DNA from 3 places in the Kitasatospora sp. NPDC101801 genome. Region 1 is predicted to be linked to each of the others. Evidence: riboswitches for the same ligand, from Rfam matches in the RefSeq annotation. Region 1 holds a riboswitch; each other region holds the start of a gene.
What was found. A riboswitch is a leader RNA that binds a small molecule or an ion and turns the genes downstream of it on or off. The one in region 1 is predicted to bind cobalamin.
Positions count from the first base shown of each region.

Region 2: another riboswitch for cobalamin. It lies ahead of ACIRPK_RS09850 (FecCD family ABC transporter permease); the one in region 1 lies ahead of ACIRPK_RS04665 (prenyltransferase/squalene oxidase repeat-containing protein).
Region 3: another riboswitch for cobalamin. It lies ahead of ACIRPK_RS08375 (ribonucleoside-diphosphate reductase subunit alpha); the one in region 1 lies ahead of ACIRPK_RS04665 (prenyltransferase/squalene oxidase repeat-containing protein).

Region 1 is NZ_JBIWML010000002.1:87,751-92,153, forward strand. Features, by position in the region: gene ACIRPK_RS04650 (class I SAM-dependent methyltransferase) at 1-597, opposite strand, end outside; gene ACIRPK_RS04655 (glycosyltransferase family 4 protein) at 657-1,976, opposite strand; gene ACIRPK_RS04660 (TetR family transcriptional regulator) at 2,311-2,901, shown strand; cobalamin riboswitch at 3,007-3,138, shown strand; gene ACIRPK_RS04665 (prenyltransferase/squalene oxidase repeat-containing protein) at 3,220-4,403, shown strand, end outside.
Region 2 is NZ_JBIWML010000005.1:136,666-141,068, forward strand. Features, by position in the region: gene ACIRPK_RS09835 (DUF2797 domain-containing protein) at 1-298, shown strand, start outside; gene ACIRPK_RS09840 (ABC transporter substrate-binding protein) at 308-1,315, opposite strand; gene ACIRPK_RS09845 (ABC transporter ATP-binding protein) at 1,330-2,100, opposite strand; gene ACIRPK_RS09850 (FecCD family ABC transporter permease) at 2,126-3,205, opposite strand; cobalamin riboswitch at 3,330-3,451, opposite strand; partial or broken gene ACIRPK_RS09855 (short-chain dehydrogenase) at 3,542-3,640, shown strand; gene ACIRPK_RS09860 (hypothetical protein) at 3,733-4,278, shown strand; gene menC (o-succinylbenzoate synthase) at 4,293-4,403, opposite strand, start outside.
Region 3 is NZ_JBIWML010000004.1:132,630-137,032, forward strand. Features, by position in the region: gene ACIRPK_RS08370 (ribonucleotide-diphosphate reductase subunit beta) at 1-317, opposite strand, end outside; gene ACIRPK_RS08375 (ribonucleoside-diphosphate reductase subunit alpha) at 338-2,773, opposite strand; cobalamin riboswitch at 2,933-3,074, opposite strand; gene ACIRPK_RS08380 (hypothetical protein) at 3,231-4,151, shown strand; gene ACIRPK_RS08385 (GNAT family N-acetyltransferase) at 4,186-4,403, opposite strand, start outside.

The DNA.
Region 1 (4,403 bases):
GTAGGCCCGGACCGGCAGCGCCTTGTCGTTGTTGACGCCGACGGCGCACTTGATCCACCAGTACGGCGAGTGCAGCGCGTGCGCGTGGTGCTCGCCGTACGGCTCCAGGCCGGACTCCCGCACCTTCTCGACCAGCTCGTCGCCCTTGTAGATCCGGATGTGCCCGCCCTCGACCTCGTGGTACTCGTCGGAGAGCGCCCAGCAGATCTTCTCCGGCAGGTAGCGCGGCACGGTGACGGCCAGCAGGCCGCCCGGCTTGAGCACCCGGACCATCTCGGCCAGCACGCCCTTGTCGTCCGGGATGTGCTCCATCACCTCGGAGATGATGATCTTGTCGAAGGTGTCGTCGTCGAACGGCAGGTTGAGCGCGTCGCCCTCGATCGCCACCGCCGAGGCCCCGGCCGGCGCCTCCCCGGCCTGCTCCATCGCGGCGAACCACTTCTGCACCTCGGCGATCTCCTCGCCGTTCCGGTCCAGGGCCACCACGTTCGCGCCGCGCCGGTAGCACTCGAAGGCGTGCCGGCCCCCGCCACAGCCCAGGTCGAGCACCCGGTCGCCGGGGGCGAGCGGGAAGCGGGAGAAATCGACGGTCAGCACTGCGGGGCTCCCATTCGTTGGTACTCGGCAAAAAAGTGATCGGCCGTCAGGCGGGCCGGTCAGGCGACGTAGCGCCAGCCCGCGCCGGCCCTGGCGCGCTGCCCGGCCCCGGTGGCGATCGCCGCGCGGTAGCGGTCGGCGGTCAGTTCGGCGGCCCGCTGCCAGGTGAACCCGGCCAGCACCCGCTCCCGCCCGGCCGCGCCGAGCTCGGACCGCAGCTCGGGGTCGTCCAGCAGCCGGCCGAGCGCGGCGGCCAGCGCACCGGCGTCGCCGGGCGGCACCGCCAGGCAGGTCTCGCCGTCCGGGCCCGCCACCTCGGGGATCGCGCCGCCGGTGGTGGCGACCAGCGGGGTGCCGGTGGCCATCGCCTCGGCGGCGGGCAGCGAGAAGCCCTCGTACAGCGAGGGCACGCAGGCCACCTCGGCCGAGCGGTACAGGTCGACCAGCTCCTGGTCGGTGAGCCCGGTGCGGAACTCGATCTGCCGCTCCAGGCCGAACCGGCGGACCGCCTCGGCCACCGGGCCCTCGCCGCGCTGCGGCTTGCCGACCACCACCAGGTGCGCGTCCCGCTCGGTGCGCAGCTTGGCCAGCGCCTCGACCAGGTACACCAGGCCCTTCAGCGGGACGTCCGCGCTGGAGGTGGTGACGATCCGTCCGGGCACCCGGGCGATCGCGTCCGAGGGCGACCAGAGCCGGGTGTCGGCGCCGATCGGGACCACCGCGATGTTGCCGGGCGGGGTGCCGAGCTGCTCGGCGATCTCGGCCTTCGAGCTGCCGGAGACGGTGATCACGTGCTCCAGCCGGGCGGCCACCCGGCGCTGCATCCGGGTGAAGGCGTACCAGCGGCGCAGCGACAGCCGCTTCAGCCGGGTCGGCGCGGCGGCCAGCTCCAGCCGGCGGTCCACGGTGATCGGGTGGTGCACGGTGGTGACCAGCGGGAAGCCGTGCCTGGCCAGCCCGAGCAGGCCGTAGCCGAGGGTCTGGTTGTCGTGCACCACGTCGTAGCGGCCCTTGTGCGCGGCCAGGTACTGCCGGGCCCGGAGCGAGAAGGTGAGCGGCTCGGGGAAGCCGCCGGTCCGCATCCCGGCCACCTCCAGCAGGTCGACCAGGCCCCGGTACTCGGTCAGCGCGGGGGTGCGGAACGGGTCGTCGGCGCGGTACAGGTCCAGGCTGGGCAGCTCCACCAGCCGGACGCTGCCGGACCCCTCGACCGGGTCGAGCACCGGGAAGGGCTGGGCCCCGACCACGTCCACGTGGTGCCCGAGCCTGGCCAGCTCGCGGGACAGGTGCCGGACGTAGACGCCCTGGCCGCCGCAGTACGGGTCGCCCCGGTAGGACAGCAGGGCGATCCGCAGCGGTCGCGGCGGCAGCGCGGTCATCCGGGGCTCCTGTCCCCTACTCCCCGGCCTGCGCGGCGGCGGGAAAGTAGATCACGTTTCATGATGGTGGAGCTCGTCATTGGGCTGATCGAACAATGAGAGACCCTGACGATACCGGCCCGCACCCGAGGGCGGCAGATCGCCCCCGCAGAGTGCTACTCACGAGTACGCCGGTACCGGAGGGCTCCATTCTGACCCGTCCGCGGAGCCCGCCCACCCGGCGTTCACTGTGACATAACTCTCGGAGCACCCTCTCGCTGACGTGTCCTCATTTCCCACCCCGTGGTTGAATCGCCTCGATCCGGTCACCCACGCGCGCGCTCAGGGAGCCCCCTTGACCACCACCGCCGCCCTCGGAACCGGGCTCACCCCCCGGCAGGCCGAACGCCGCCGCCGGATCCTGCGGGCCGCCACCGCGCTGGCCGCCCGGGGCGGTTACGAGGCGGTCCAGATGCGCGAGGTGGCGGAGACCGCCGAGGTCGCGCTCGGCACCCTCTACCGCTACTTCCCGTCCAAGGTGCACCTGTTGGTGGCGGTGATGCAGGAGCAGCTCCAGCACCTGCACGAGCAGGTCCGCCGCCACCCGCCGACCGGCGAGGACCCGGCCGGCCGGGTGGCCGAGACGCTCACCCAGGCGTTCCACGCGCTCCAGCGCGAACCCCGCCTCGCCGAGGCGATGGTCCGCGCGCTGTCCTTCGCCGACCGCTCGGTCGGTGCCGAGGTGGACGCCGTCTCGGCCGTCACCTCGGCCATCGTGCTGGACGCCGCGCAGCTCGGCCCCACCCCGTCGCCGGCCCAGCAGGCCGCGCTGCGGGTGATCGCGCACACCTGGCACGCCACCCTGCTGGCCTGGCTCTCCGGCCGCGCCTCGCTCGCCGAGGTCCGCGGTGACCTGCACACCGCCGCCCGGCTGCTGGTGCTCTGACGCCCGGCCGGTACCGGAGCGCGTCCGTCCCGTTCCGGCCGGAAGAACTGGTACCGGTTCCGGTCCCCGGAGCCCCCGGACCGTGTCCGGCCGGGGGGAGTCCGGTCGGACGGTTAGAGTCTTGGACGCAGGATCAACAACTTCATCCGCTCCTCGTGCGGGGGAAGCCGGTGCGACTCCGGCGCTGACCACGCAACCGTCACAGTCGGGATGCCCGCCGGGGAGCGAGCGGCAGTGCCGGGCACCCGGCTCCGTCGAGGTCTACGGGCGGCCCGCCTCGGGCCGCTGCTCCGCTCACCGAAAGGCACGTCGACCCTCATGCTCACCACCGCCCGCACGGGCGCAGCCGCGCTGGCCGCCGCCCTGCTGACCGGCGCCGCCGCCGTCCCCGCCTTCGCGGACACCCCCACCCCCACGCCCGCCGCCGCCCCGGCCGCGCTCTACGGCAAGGGTGACCCGACGTACGACGGCGTCTTTCGGCAGTCGCTGGCCCTCACCGCGCTCGGCTCGGTCAAGGTCGTCCCGTCCGACGCGGCCGTGGTCTGGCTGACGGGTCAGCAGTGCGCGGACGGCGGCTGGGCGCCGTTCCGGTCCGACCCCTCGGTGGCCTGCGACCCCAAGGCCGAGGACAGCAACGCCACCGCGATGGCGATCCAGGCGCTCCAGCAGCTCGGCGGGCACCGGGACGAGGTGACCCGCGGCTCCGACTGGCTGAAGGCCGTGCAGAACGCGGACGGCAGCTGGCCGCTCAACCCCGGCACCCCGGGCGACGCCAACTCCACCGGGCTCGCCGTCAACGCGCTGCTGGCCGCCAACATCGACCCGGCCGCGGTGACCAGGAACGGCAAGAACGCCTACGACGGCCTGGCGCTGTTCCAGCTCGGCTGCGCCGCACCCGCCGAGCAGCGCGGGGCGTTCGCCTACCAGCCGTCCCCGGACGGCTCGCTCAAGGCCAACGACCTGGCCGGCTCGCAGGCGCTGCTGGCCGCGGCCGGCGGCAAGCTGCCGGTCACCAACACCAACCGGGTGGACACCCCGCCCAAGCCGCTGGACTGCGCCACCGCCACGGTCACCGTGCCGCACGCGGACTCCGCCGAGGCGGCGGGCTCGTACCTGGCCGCCCAGCTGGATGCGAACGGGCAGCACCTGATGCAGACCATGCCCGGCGCCGCCGCGACCCCCGACTACACCGCGACCGCCTGGACCGTGCTCGGCCTGGTCCAGTCCGGGCGCCCGGCCACGGCCGCGCCCGCCGCCGAATGGCTGGCCGGCAACGGCCACGACTGGGCCGCCAAGGGCAAGTCCGGCACCGACGCCTCGGCCGCCGCGCTGATGCTGCTGACCGCCGAGGCCGTCCAGCTCGACCCGTACCACTTCGGCGGCACCAACACGGTCCAGCTGCTGATCGACGCGGGCCCGGCGCCGAAGTCCGTCCCGGCCGCCGCGGCCGCGACCGACGCCCGGAACGACAGCGGGGCCACCCGGGCGGACGACGACAACGG
Region 2 (4,403 bases), on a different contig from region 1:
GCTCTTCCCCGCCGATCCGGTGACCGACCAGGTGGCCCTGTTCGGCCTGACCGCCGGGCCGCCCGCCGCGTACCGCGAGATCACCGCGCTCGGCCCCGGTGCCACCCTCGGCGGCACCCTGCACGCGCCGATCGGGCGCCACCTGTTCGTGACGCCCGATCAGGCGGACGCTCCCCCGCTGCTGCTGGACACCCGGCTGCTCATCGGCTGGTCCCTGCGGCCCACCCCGCTCGCCCCCTGCACCGGGCTCGCCGAGCAGCTCAGGGCACGGCCGGTCGAGCAGGCCGCCCTGTTCTGAGCAGTGGCGTCAGGGCGCGGGCACCGTCCGGAGGTAGGCCGCGAGCCGGGAGATCGCCGACGGGTTGCGCGGGCTCTCCACCAGGTCGACGTAGTCCAGCACGAAGATCCGGTCGTTCCGGACGGCCGAGACGTTGGCCAGCGGCGGGTACGACTTGAGGAACTGCCGCTTGGCGTCCGCGCCGGTCTCCCCGTAGTTGTTGATCACGATCACCTCGGGGTCCCTGGCCACCACGCTCTCCCACCCGACCGTGGTCCAGGAGTCGTCCAGGTCACCCATCACGTTCCGCCCGCCGGCCTTGCCGATGATCTGCTCGGGCGCCGCGAACCGGCCGGAGGTGAACGGCTTGTCCTGGCCGCTGTCGTACAGGAAGACGCTCGGCCGCCGGGCGGGCGCCCCGGCCTCGACCCCGGCCACCTCCGCCTGGAACTCCGCGATCAGCTGCCGGGCCTTCGGCTCGACGTCGAAAATCTTCCCGAGGTTGGCCAGGTCGGTGTAGAGCGCGTCCAGCGGCGGCATCACCCCGCGCGCCTTCTCCTTGCCGTTCCGGCAGGACTCGGTGAGGGTGTAGGCGCCGACCCCGAGCTTGCCCAGGCCCTCGGGGGTGAGCCCGGTGGTGTCGTTCCAGCCGTAGTTCCAGCCCGCGAAGACCAGGTCGGCCTTGGCGTCCAGCACCAGTTCCTTGGTGATCTCCTTCTTGGACAGCCACTTGGTGCGGTCGTACTCCGCCGCCCAGGGCACCTTCGCCAGGTCGCCCTTCTCGTCCGGCATCACGTAGCCCGCCATCCGGTCGGCCAGGCCGAGCGACAGCATCAGCTCGGTGATGCCGATGTCGTTCGTCACCACCCGGGCCGGCTTGTGGTGGTACGTCAGCGGGGTGCCGCAGTTGTCGACGGTGACGGGGTAGTGCGCCGAACCCGCGCTCTCCGCCGAGGGGGTGACCTCGGCGCCGCAGGCGGTCAGGCCCAGGGCGAGCACGGCGGTGGCGGCCAGGGTACGGCGGGGGCTGATGAACACGACAGGATTCCCTTTCACGGGTGCAGACGGTCGAAGAGCAGTTGGACGGCGCCGGTCACCGGGTGCCGCACCGGGTGGCCCCGGACCCCGAACACCTCGGCGAGCAGGTCGGGCGAGAGCACCTCCCCGGGCGGCCCCGAGGCGACGATCCGGCCGGCCGCGATCACGTACAGCAGGTCGCAGTGCGCCGCCGCGAGGTTGAGGTCGTGCAGCGCCGTCAGCACGGTCAGGCCGCTGGAGCGGACCAGCGAGAGCACCTCCAACTGGTGCGCGATGTCCAGGTGGTTGGTGGGTTCGTCCAGCACCAGCACCGCCGGCTGCTGGACCAGCGCCCGGGCGATCAGCACCCGCTGCTTCTCGCCGCCCGAGAGGCTCAGGAAGCCCCGCCCGGCCAGGTGCTCCGCGCCGACCTCGGCCAGCGCCCGCGCGCAGCCCACCGCCTCGTCCGGGCCCGGCCCGCCGAAGCCGCGCCGGTGCGGCAGCCGGCCCATCCCGACCACCTCGGCGACGGTGAAGTCGAACTCCGCCACCGTCTCCTGCGGCAGCGCGCCGACCCGGAGCGCGCCCTCCCGGGGCGTCAGGCCGTGCAGGTCGTCGCCGTCCAGCCGGACGGTGCCGGCCACCGGGCGCAGCGCCCGGTAGACGCACCGCAGCAGGGTGGACTTCCCGCTGCCGTTCGGCCCGACCAGGCCGAGCACCTGCCCGCTCGCGGCCCGTACGGTGACCTCGTGCACCAGCCTGGTCCCGGCCAGCTCGACCGAGACCTCCTCGATGTCGACCCGCATCAGCGTCCCCTCCCCCGGGCGGCCATCAGCGGCCGCCGAAGCTGTAGCTGCGCCGCCGCATCAGCAGCAGGAAGCACGGCACCCCGAGCACGGCGGTGACCACCCCGACCGGCAGTTCGGCCGGGGCCAGCAGCAGCCGGGAGACGATGTCCACCCAGACCAGCAGCACCGCGCCGAGCAGCGGAGCCACCGTCAGCACCCGCCGGTGGTCGGCCCCGACCAGCATCCGGGCCAGGTGCGGGACCATCAGCCCGACGAAGCCGATCGCTCCGCTGACCGCGACCACCGTGCCGGTGACGGCGGCGGTGACCACGAACAGCGCCCGGCGCAGCCGGGCGGCGTCCACGCCGAGCGCGGCGGCGGTCTCGTCGCCCATCGCCAGCACGTCCAACTGCCCGGCCGAGTACCGCAGGTAGCCGAAACCGGCCAGCACGGTGCCGGCCGCGATCGGGACGGCGGCCCAGGTGGCGCCGCCCAGGCTGCCGAGCAGCCACATCATCGCCGTCCGGGCCGCCTCGCCGCGTTCGGCGGAGAACACCATCAGCGAGGTGACGGCGGAGAACCCGTACGCGAGCGCGGTGCCGGTGAGCACCAGGCGCAGCGGGGTGAGGCCCTCGGCGGTCCTGGCCACCGCGTAGACCAGCACCATGGCGGCCAGCGCGGAGGCGAACGCGGAGGCGGAGAGCGCCCAGACGCCGAGCGAGGCGAACGCGCCGAGCAGCAGGACGGCGTTGGCGCCGACGGCCGCACCGGAGGAGATCCCGAGCACGAACGGGTCGGCGAGCGCGTTCCGCACCATGGCCTGGACGGCGACGCCGGTCACCGACAGCCCGGCCCCGACCACGGCCGCCAGCACCGTCCTGGGCAGCCGGATCTCCCACACGATGGTGTAGCCGGCCAGTTGGTCGGCGCTGATCCGACCACCCGTCAGACCGGCCCGCAGGTACTCCACCACCGCTCCCCAGCCGATCCCGGACGAGCCCAGCGCGACGCCGCAGACCAGCGAGACCAGCAGGGCGACGGCCAGCCCGGCGGCCAGCACCGGGGTCCGGGCGGGCGGGTGGGCGGCGGCCTTCGGCGTCGGTGCGGCTACGGCGGTGCTCACGGCTGCCTTCGGTCGGGCCGCGGGCGTACGGGACGACGCGCCGGGGCCGCCCGGTCGGCGCGGACCTCGGGTCCGAGCGGGCGTGCCGTGCCGCATCCCCTCGCAGTCCGCGGCGAGTTGTCGGGAGGTCAGCGCCGCCGAGGGCGATCGGGCTCACGGACCCTCAGGGGCCCGTCCACCGTTGCGGGTCAGCGCCGGACTTCCACCGGACTTTCCCCTCGGGACGCTCTCGCAGCATAACAACACCGCCCGCCCCGGTAAGGGTCCAACAGCTGTGGTGCCCGGCACACCCGCGCGCTCCCGCCGACCCGGTCGAGCGGGCGCACCCGCTACCGGGTCTCCTCCTTCTACGACCTGGACGGCAGCCGGCCCGACGCCTGGCGCTGCCTGGTCGAGGTCCAGGACCCGGACCTGCCCGCCGACCCGTCCGGCTAGCGCTGACGGTCCGTCATCGGCACACCGTCCGGCGGCGACTGCCTCCTCGGCACCCCTTCCGGCAGCGTGCACGGATCGCCATGCTGGGCACCATGAGCGAAGCCGAGGACGGCGGCGTCTTCCGCTGGGAGACCTACCGAAGCAAGTACGAGGGGCAGTCCGACCGGGGCGACTACGTAGTCGTCACCGTGGGACACGTGCTGACCGTCGGGGCGGTGGCGGTCGCCGCGCCCTGGGCGGCCCTGGTGCTGGGCGGGATCCTCGCGACGTTCTGGGGCGTGCTGCTGGTGCCGCCTTGGCTGCGCGAGCGGAGGGCCGTCGAGTGGGCCGAGATCCGGCCGGGGCCCCCGCCGGTGCTCGTGCTGGTGCGGGTCGACGGCCGGGAGAGCAGCCACCCCCTCGACTCGGTCGGCCGGCTACAGCTGATCCGTACCGGGCACCGGTCCATGGACAATCCCGACGGCGGCCAGCGGGTGCTCGAACTGCAGGTGGGCGGCAAGGTCCACCGCACCCGGGCCGCGTTCGACCATCCGGAGCACGACCCGGGCCTGCTGGCGGCGGAACTGCGCCGGGCCTGCCCCGGTGCCGTCGTGGCGGAGTACGCGGACCGGAGGACGTGGGTGTCGGACAGCGAGTGATCGCCCCACCGCACTCAGGTCAGTACGGTGCTGCGCAGCAGGTGACCGCGCAGCGCATCCTGGTCGATCTCGACGCCGAGGCCGGGGCCGGTCGGCACGGCCACCGTTCCGTCCTGGGCGCGGAT
Region 3 (4,403 bases), on a different contig from region 1:
AGGTAGAACTGGACGTGCACGGCCTCCTCGAACAGCTGCCGGGACAGGTAGAGCCTGGCCTCGGGCGAGTTGATGTGCTTGTAGAGGCTCAGCACCACGTTGTTCGAGACGATCGAGTCACCGGTGGCGAAGAAGGCGACCAGGCGGCCGATCATGTGCCGCTCGCCCTCGCTGAGCTTGGCGAGGTCGGCGACGTCGGAGTGCAGGTCCACCTCCTCGACGGTCCAGGTGTTCTTGATCGCGTCGCGGTACTTGTCGTAGAACGACGGGTACCGCATCGGACGGAGCGTCAGCTCGAAGCCCGGGTCGAGCAGCATCTTCTCGCGGTCGGTGGTGCTCACTGGCAGGCCTCGCAGGACTCGGGGTTCTCCAGGGAGCAGGCGAGCGCCGCCTCCTCCTCCGGAGTGAGGGTGGTCGGGGCCGCCACGACGACCGGCGCGGACGGCGCCGGGACGACGGCCTTCGCCCCGGAGGAGGAGGCGGCCTGGGCGATCCGGGTGGCCGGGCGCGAGCGCAGGTAGTAGGTGGTCTTCAGACCGACCTTCCAGGCGTACGCGTACATCGAGCTCAGCTTGCCGATGGTCGGCGCGGCCATGAAGAGGTTCAGCGACTGGCTCTGGTCGATGTACGGCTGCCGGGCGGCGGCCAGGTCGATCAGCGCCCGCTGCGGCAGCTCCCACGCCGTGCGGTAGAGCGAACGGACCTCGGTGGGCAGCCAGTTGAGGTCCTGCACCGAACCGTTCGACTCGCGCAGCGCGTCCCGGGTCTGCGCGTCCCAGACGCCCAGCTCCTTGAGCTCGCGGACCAGGTACGGGTTGACCTGGAGGAACTCGCCGGAGAGGGTCTCGCGCTTGAACAGGTTGGACACCTGCGGCTCGATGCACTCGTAGACACCGGCGATCGAGGCGATGGTCGCGGTCGGCGCGATCGCCAGCAGCAGCGAGTTGCGCAGGCCGGTCTCGGCGATGGTGGCGCGCAGCGCGTCCCAGCGCTCGGTCCACTGCGGGGCCGTCTCGAAGTGGTCGATGTGCAGCTGGCCCCGGGCGGCGCGGGTCTCCGCGTACGCCTCGTGCCGGCCGAGCTGCACGGCCAGCTCGCTGGAGCGCTCGTAGGCGACCAGCATGATCCGCTCGGCGATCAGGGTGGAGAGCTGCTTGGCCTCGGCCGAGTCGAAGTCCAGCCGGAGCTGGAAGAAGACGTCCTGCAGGCCCATCACGCCCAGGCCGACCGGGCGCCAGCGGGAGTTGGAGGTGCCGGCCTCGGTGGTCGGGTAGAAGTTGATGTCGATGACCCGGTCCAGGAAGGTCACGGCGGTGCGCACGGTGGCGTCCAGCCGGTCCCAGTCCATCGCGTTCAGCAGGTCGGCCGCGGAGGCGCCGATCGCCACGTGGGCACCGAGGTTGACCGAGCCGAGGTTGCAGACCGCGGTCTCGGAGTCGTCGGTGACCTCGATGATCTCGGTGCAGAGGTTGGAGGAGTGCACGGTGCGGCCGGGCACGGCGGTCTGGTTGGCGGCGCGGTTGGAGGCGTCCTTGAAGGTCATCCAGCCGTTGCCGGTGGTGGCCAGGGTGCGCATCATCCGGGCGTACAGGGTCTGCGCCGGGATGGTGCGGATCGCCTTGCCCTCGGCCTCGGCCTTCAGGTACGCGGCGTCGAAGTCGGCGCCCCAGAGGTCGACCAGCTCGGGCACGTCGACCGGGGAGAACAGCGACCAGTCGGCGTTGGCGTTCACCCGGCGCATGAACTCGTCCGGGATCCAGTGCGCCAGGTTCAGGTTGTGGGTCCGGCGGGCCTCCTCGCCGGTGTTGTCGCGGAGCTCCAGGAACTCCTCGATGTCGGCGTGCCAGGTCTCCAGGTACACGCAGGCGGCGCCCTTGCGGCGGCCGCCCTGGTTCACCGCGGCGACCGAGGAGTCCAGGGTGCGCAGGAACGGGACGATGCCGTTGGACTGGCCGTTGGTGCCACGGATCAGGCTGCCGCGCGAACGGATCCGGCTGTAGGAGAGGCCGATGCCGCCGGCGTGCTTGGAGAGCCGGGCGATCTGCGCGTAGCGGCTGTAGATCGAGTCCAGGTTGTCCAGCGGCGAGTCCAGCAGGTAGCAGGAGGACATCTGCGGGTGCTTGGTGCCGGAGTTGAAGAGGGTCGGCGAGGAGGTCAGGTACTCCAGCCGGCTCATCAGGGTGTAGAGCTCGGCCACCTCGGCCACCGACTGCTCGGTGTCGCCGACCGCGAGACCGGCGGCGACCCGGAGCAGGAAGTGCTGCGGGGTCTCGATCACCTTGCGGGTGATCGGGTGGCGCAGCAGGTACCGGGACTGCACGGTGCGCAGGCCGAAGTACTCGAAGCGGTCGTCACCGCGCTGGTCGATCAGCGCGTCGAAGGCGTCGGCGTGCTTGGCCACCAGGGCGGCCGTGACGTCGCCGATCAGGCCCTCGGTGTGGCCGACCACGATCGAGGCGGAGAAGGAGAGCGCGCCCTGGCCGATCGCCTCGTCCTGGATCTCCAGCGCGAGCAGGCGGGCGGCGAGCTTCGAGTACTGCGGGTCCTCGGCGATCATCGAGGCGGCAGCCTCCACGGCCAGTCCGCGCAGCTCGGCGAAGTCCGAGTTGGCGTTCCGGCCGCGCAGCGCAGCGGCCGCGACGTGGCCGGGGTCCACCTGGGGCAGGTCGATGCTGCGGTCGGTGAGCAGCCGAAGCAGCGCAGCACCTGGATCGGTCTGGGCGGAGTCGGCAGAACCCTGGGAGGGCAGGGCAACTGAGGCAGCGATGGTCAAGGCGCTTCTCTCCTGGCGGCGGCGGTCGGCGAGGGGCACCGGACCCGTCAGGGCGCAGGGGAAGGCAGCGCGGAACACCTCACGGCGCGCGCGAACCACCCCCCGGCCCACCCGCGAGGCCCGGACGATACTGCTGTGCTGCATGGCGACTGCGGGGAAGCCCTGTGGCACACGGTCGGCAGGTCATCGGACTTGCGGGAACCTGCTGGAGGAGCCCGCTCACCGCTGCGGGGCAGTCCCGGAATCACACCGGGTTCCCCTGCGTCGACAGCGAAAGCGAGCATACATGTAGTGGCACCCTGCCGACGTGACCCCACATCTTGTGCGCGCAGTGTGTCGGGCTGACTCCGGCTCTGTTTCGGGAACGCTGCCGGGAGCGCGGTCGGCGCACACCGCCGGGGCACGAAACAGTCACCGAACGACCCTGCGTCGGCGGTTTGGTTTACTATCTCGCCTCATGAGCGAGGGAACGGGTACGCCGGCCGACCAGCAGCCCGAACAGCCGATACCCGGCCAGGGTCCGATTCCGGGTCAGCCGGTTCCGCAGCCGCCGTACCCCCAGCCGGGGCCCGGCCTGCCGGACGGCTCGTACCTGCCCCAGCAGGCGCCGTGGCCGCAGCAGTACGCCGCGCCGGCCGAGCCCGACTGGGTCGGTCTGGCGGACCGTCACGAGCGGGAGTCCCGCAGCAGGCGCCGCCGGCTCGTGATCGGCGGTGTCCTCGCCGTCCTGGTGGTCGGCGCGCTGACCGTCACCGGCGTGGTGATCGCCGGCAAGCGCGACAAGACCGAGGCCGATCCGACGCCCGTGCCGTCCCCGCCGGCCAGCTCCCCCGCGAAGCCGACCGCCTCGCCGAAGCCCGCCGAGCTGCTGGCCAGTGCGGCCACCGACAAGGGCCCGACCGACGCCGCCGCGCTCTTCCCGGCCCAGACCAGGACGGTCGACGGCCGGGCGTGGACGCGGCTGGTCACCGATGACGACCCCGCCTGCGGCACGACCACCGGCGGCCTCGGCAAGGTCCTGGTCGCCTCCTCCTGCCGGAGCCTGGTGCGCGCCAGCTACGTCTCCGAAGGCAGCGTGGTGACGGTCGGCATCGCGGTGTTCGACAAGAAGGAGAGCGCCGACGCCGTGCTGGCCAAGCACGCCGGGGCGATCCAGGGGCTGGCCGAGAAGAACGCCAACTTCTGCACCTCGGGCGGCTGCCCGGAGACCCACGCCACGCTCGGCCGGTACGCGTACTACACGGTGTCCGGCTCGCTCAAGCCCGAGGTCAAGGACGACCCGGTCTCGGCGGCCGCCGCCAAGTCCTTCGCGGACCTCACCAAGCAGACCCTGACCGACCGGGTGGTCAAGAAGAGCACGCCGACCCCGGCCGGCTGACGCCCGCCGGTCCGGCCGAGGGCCGGACGACCCGTCAGAGGTCCATGCCGTAGGTCAGCAGCAGGACGCCCGGGCGGACCTCCCAGTCGCGTTCGGGGGTCCGCCGGAAGCCCAGGCGCTCGTAGAGCCGGTGGGCCGAGGTCATCGACGGGCGGGTGGAGAAGGCCATCGCGGTCAGGCCGAGCTCCCGGCTGCGCGCGATCGAGGCGCGGACCAGGGCCTCGCCCGCGCCCCGGCCGCGGGCCGCGCCGC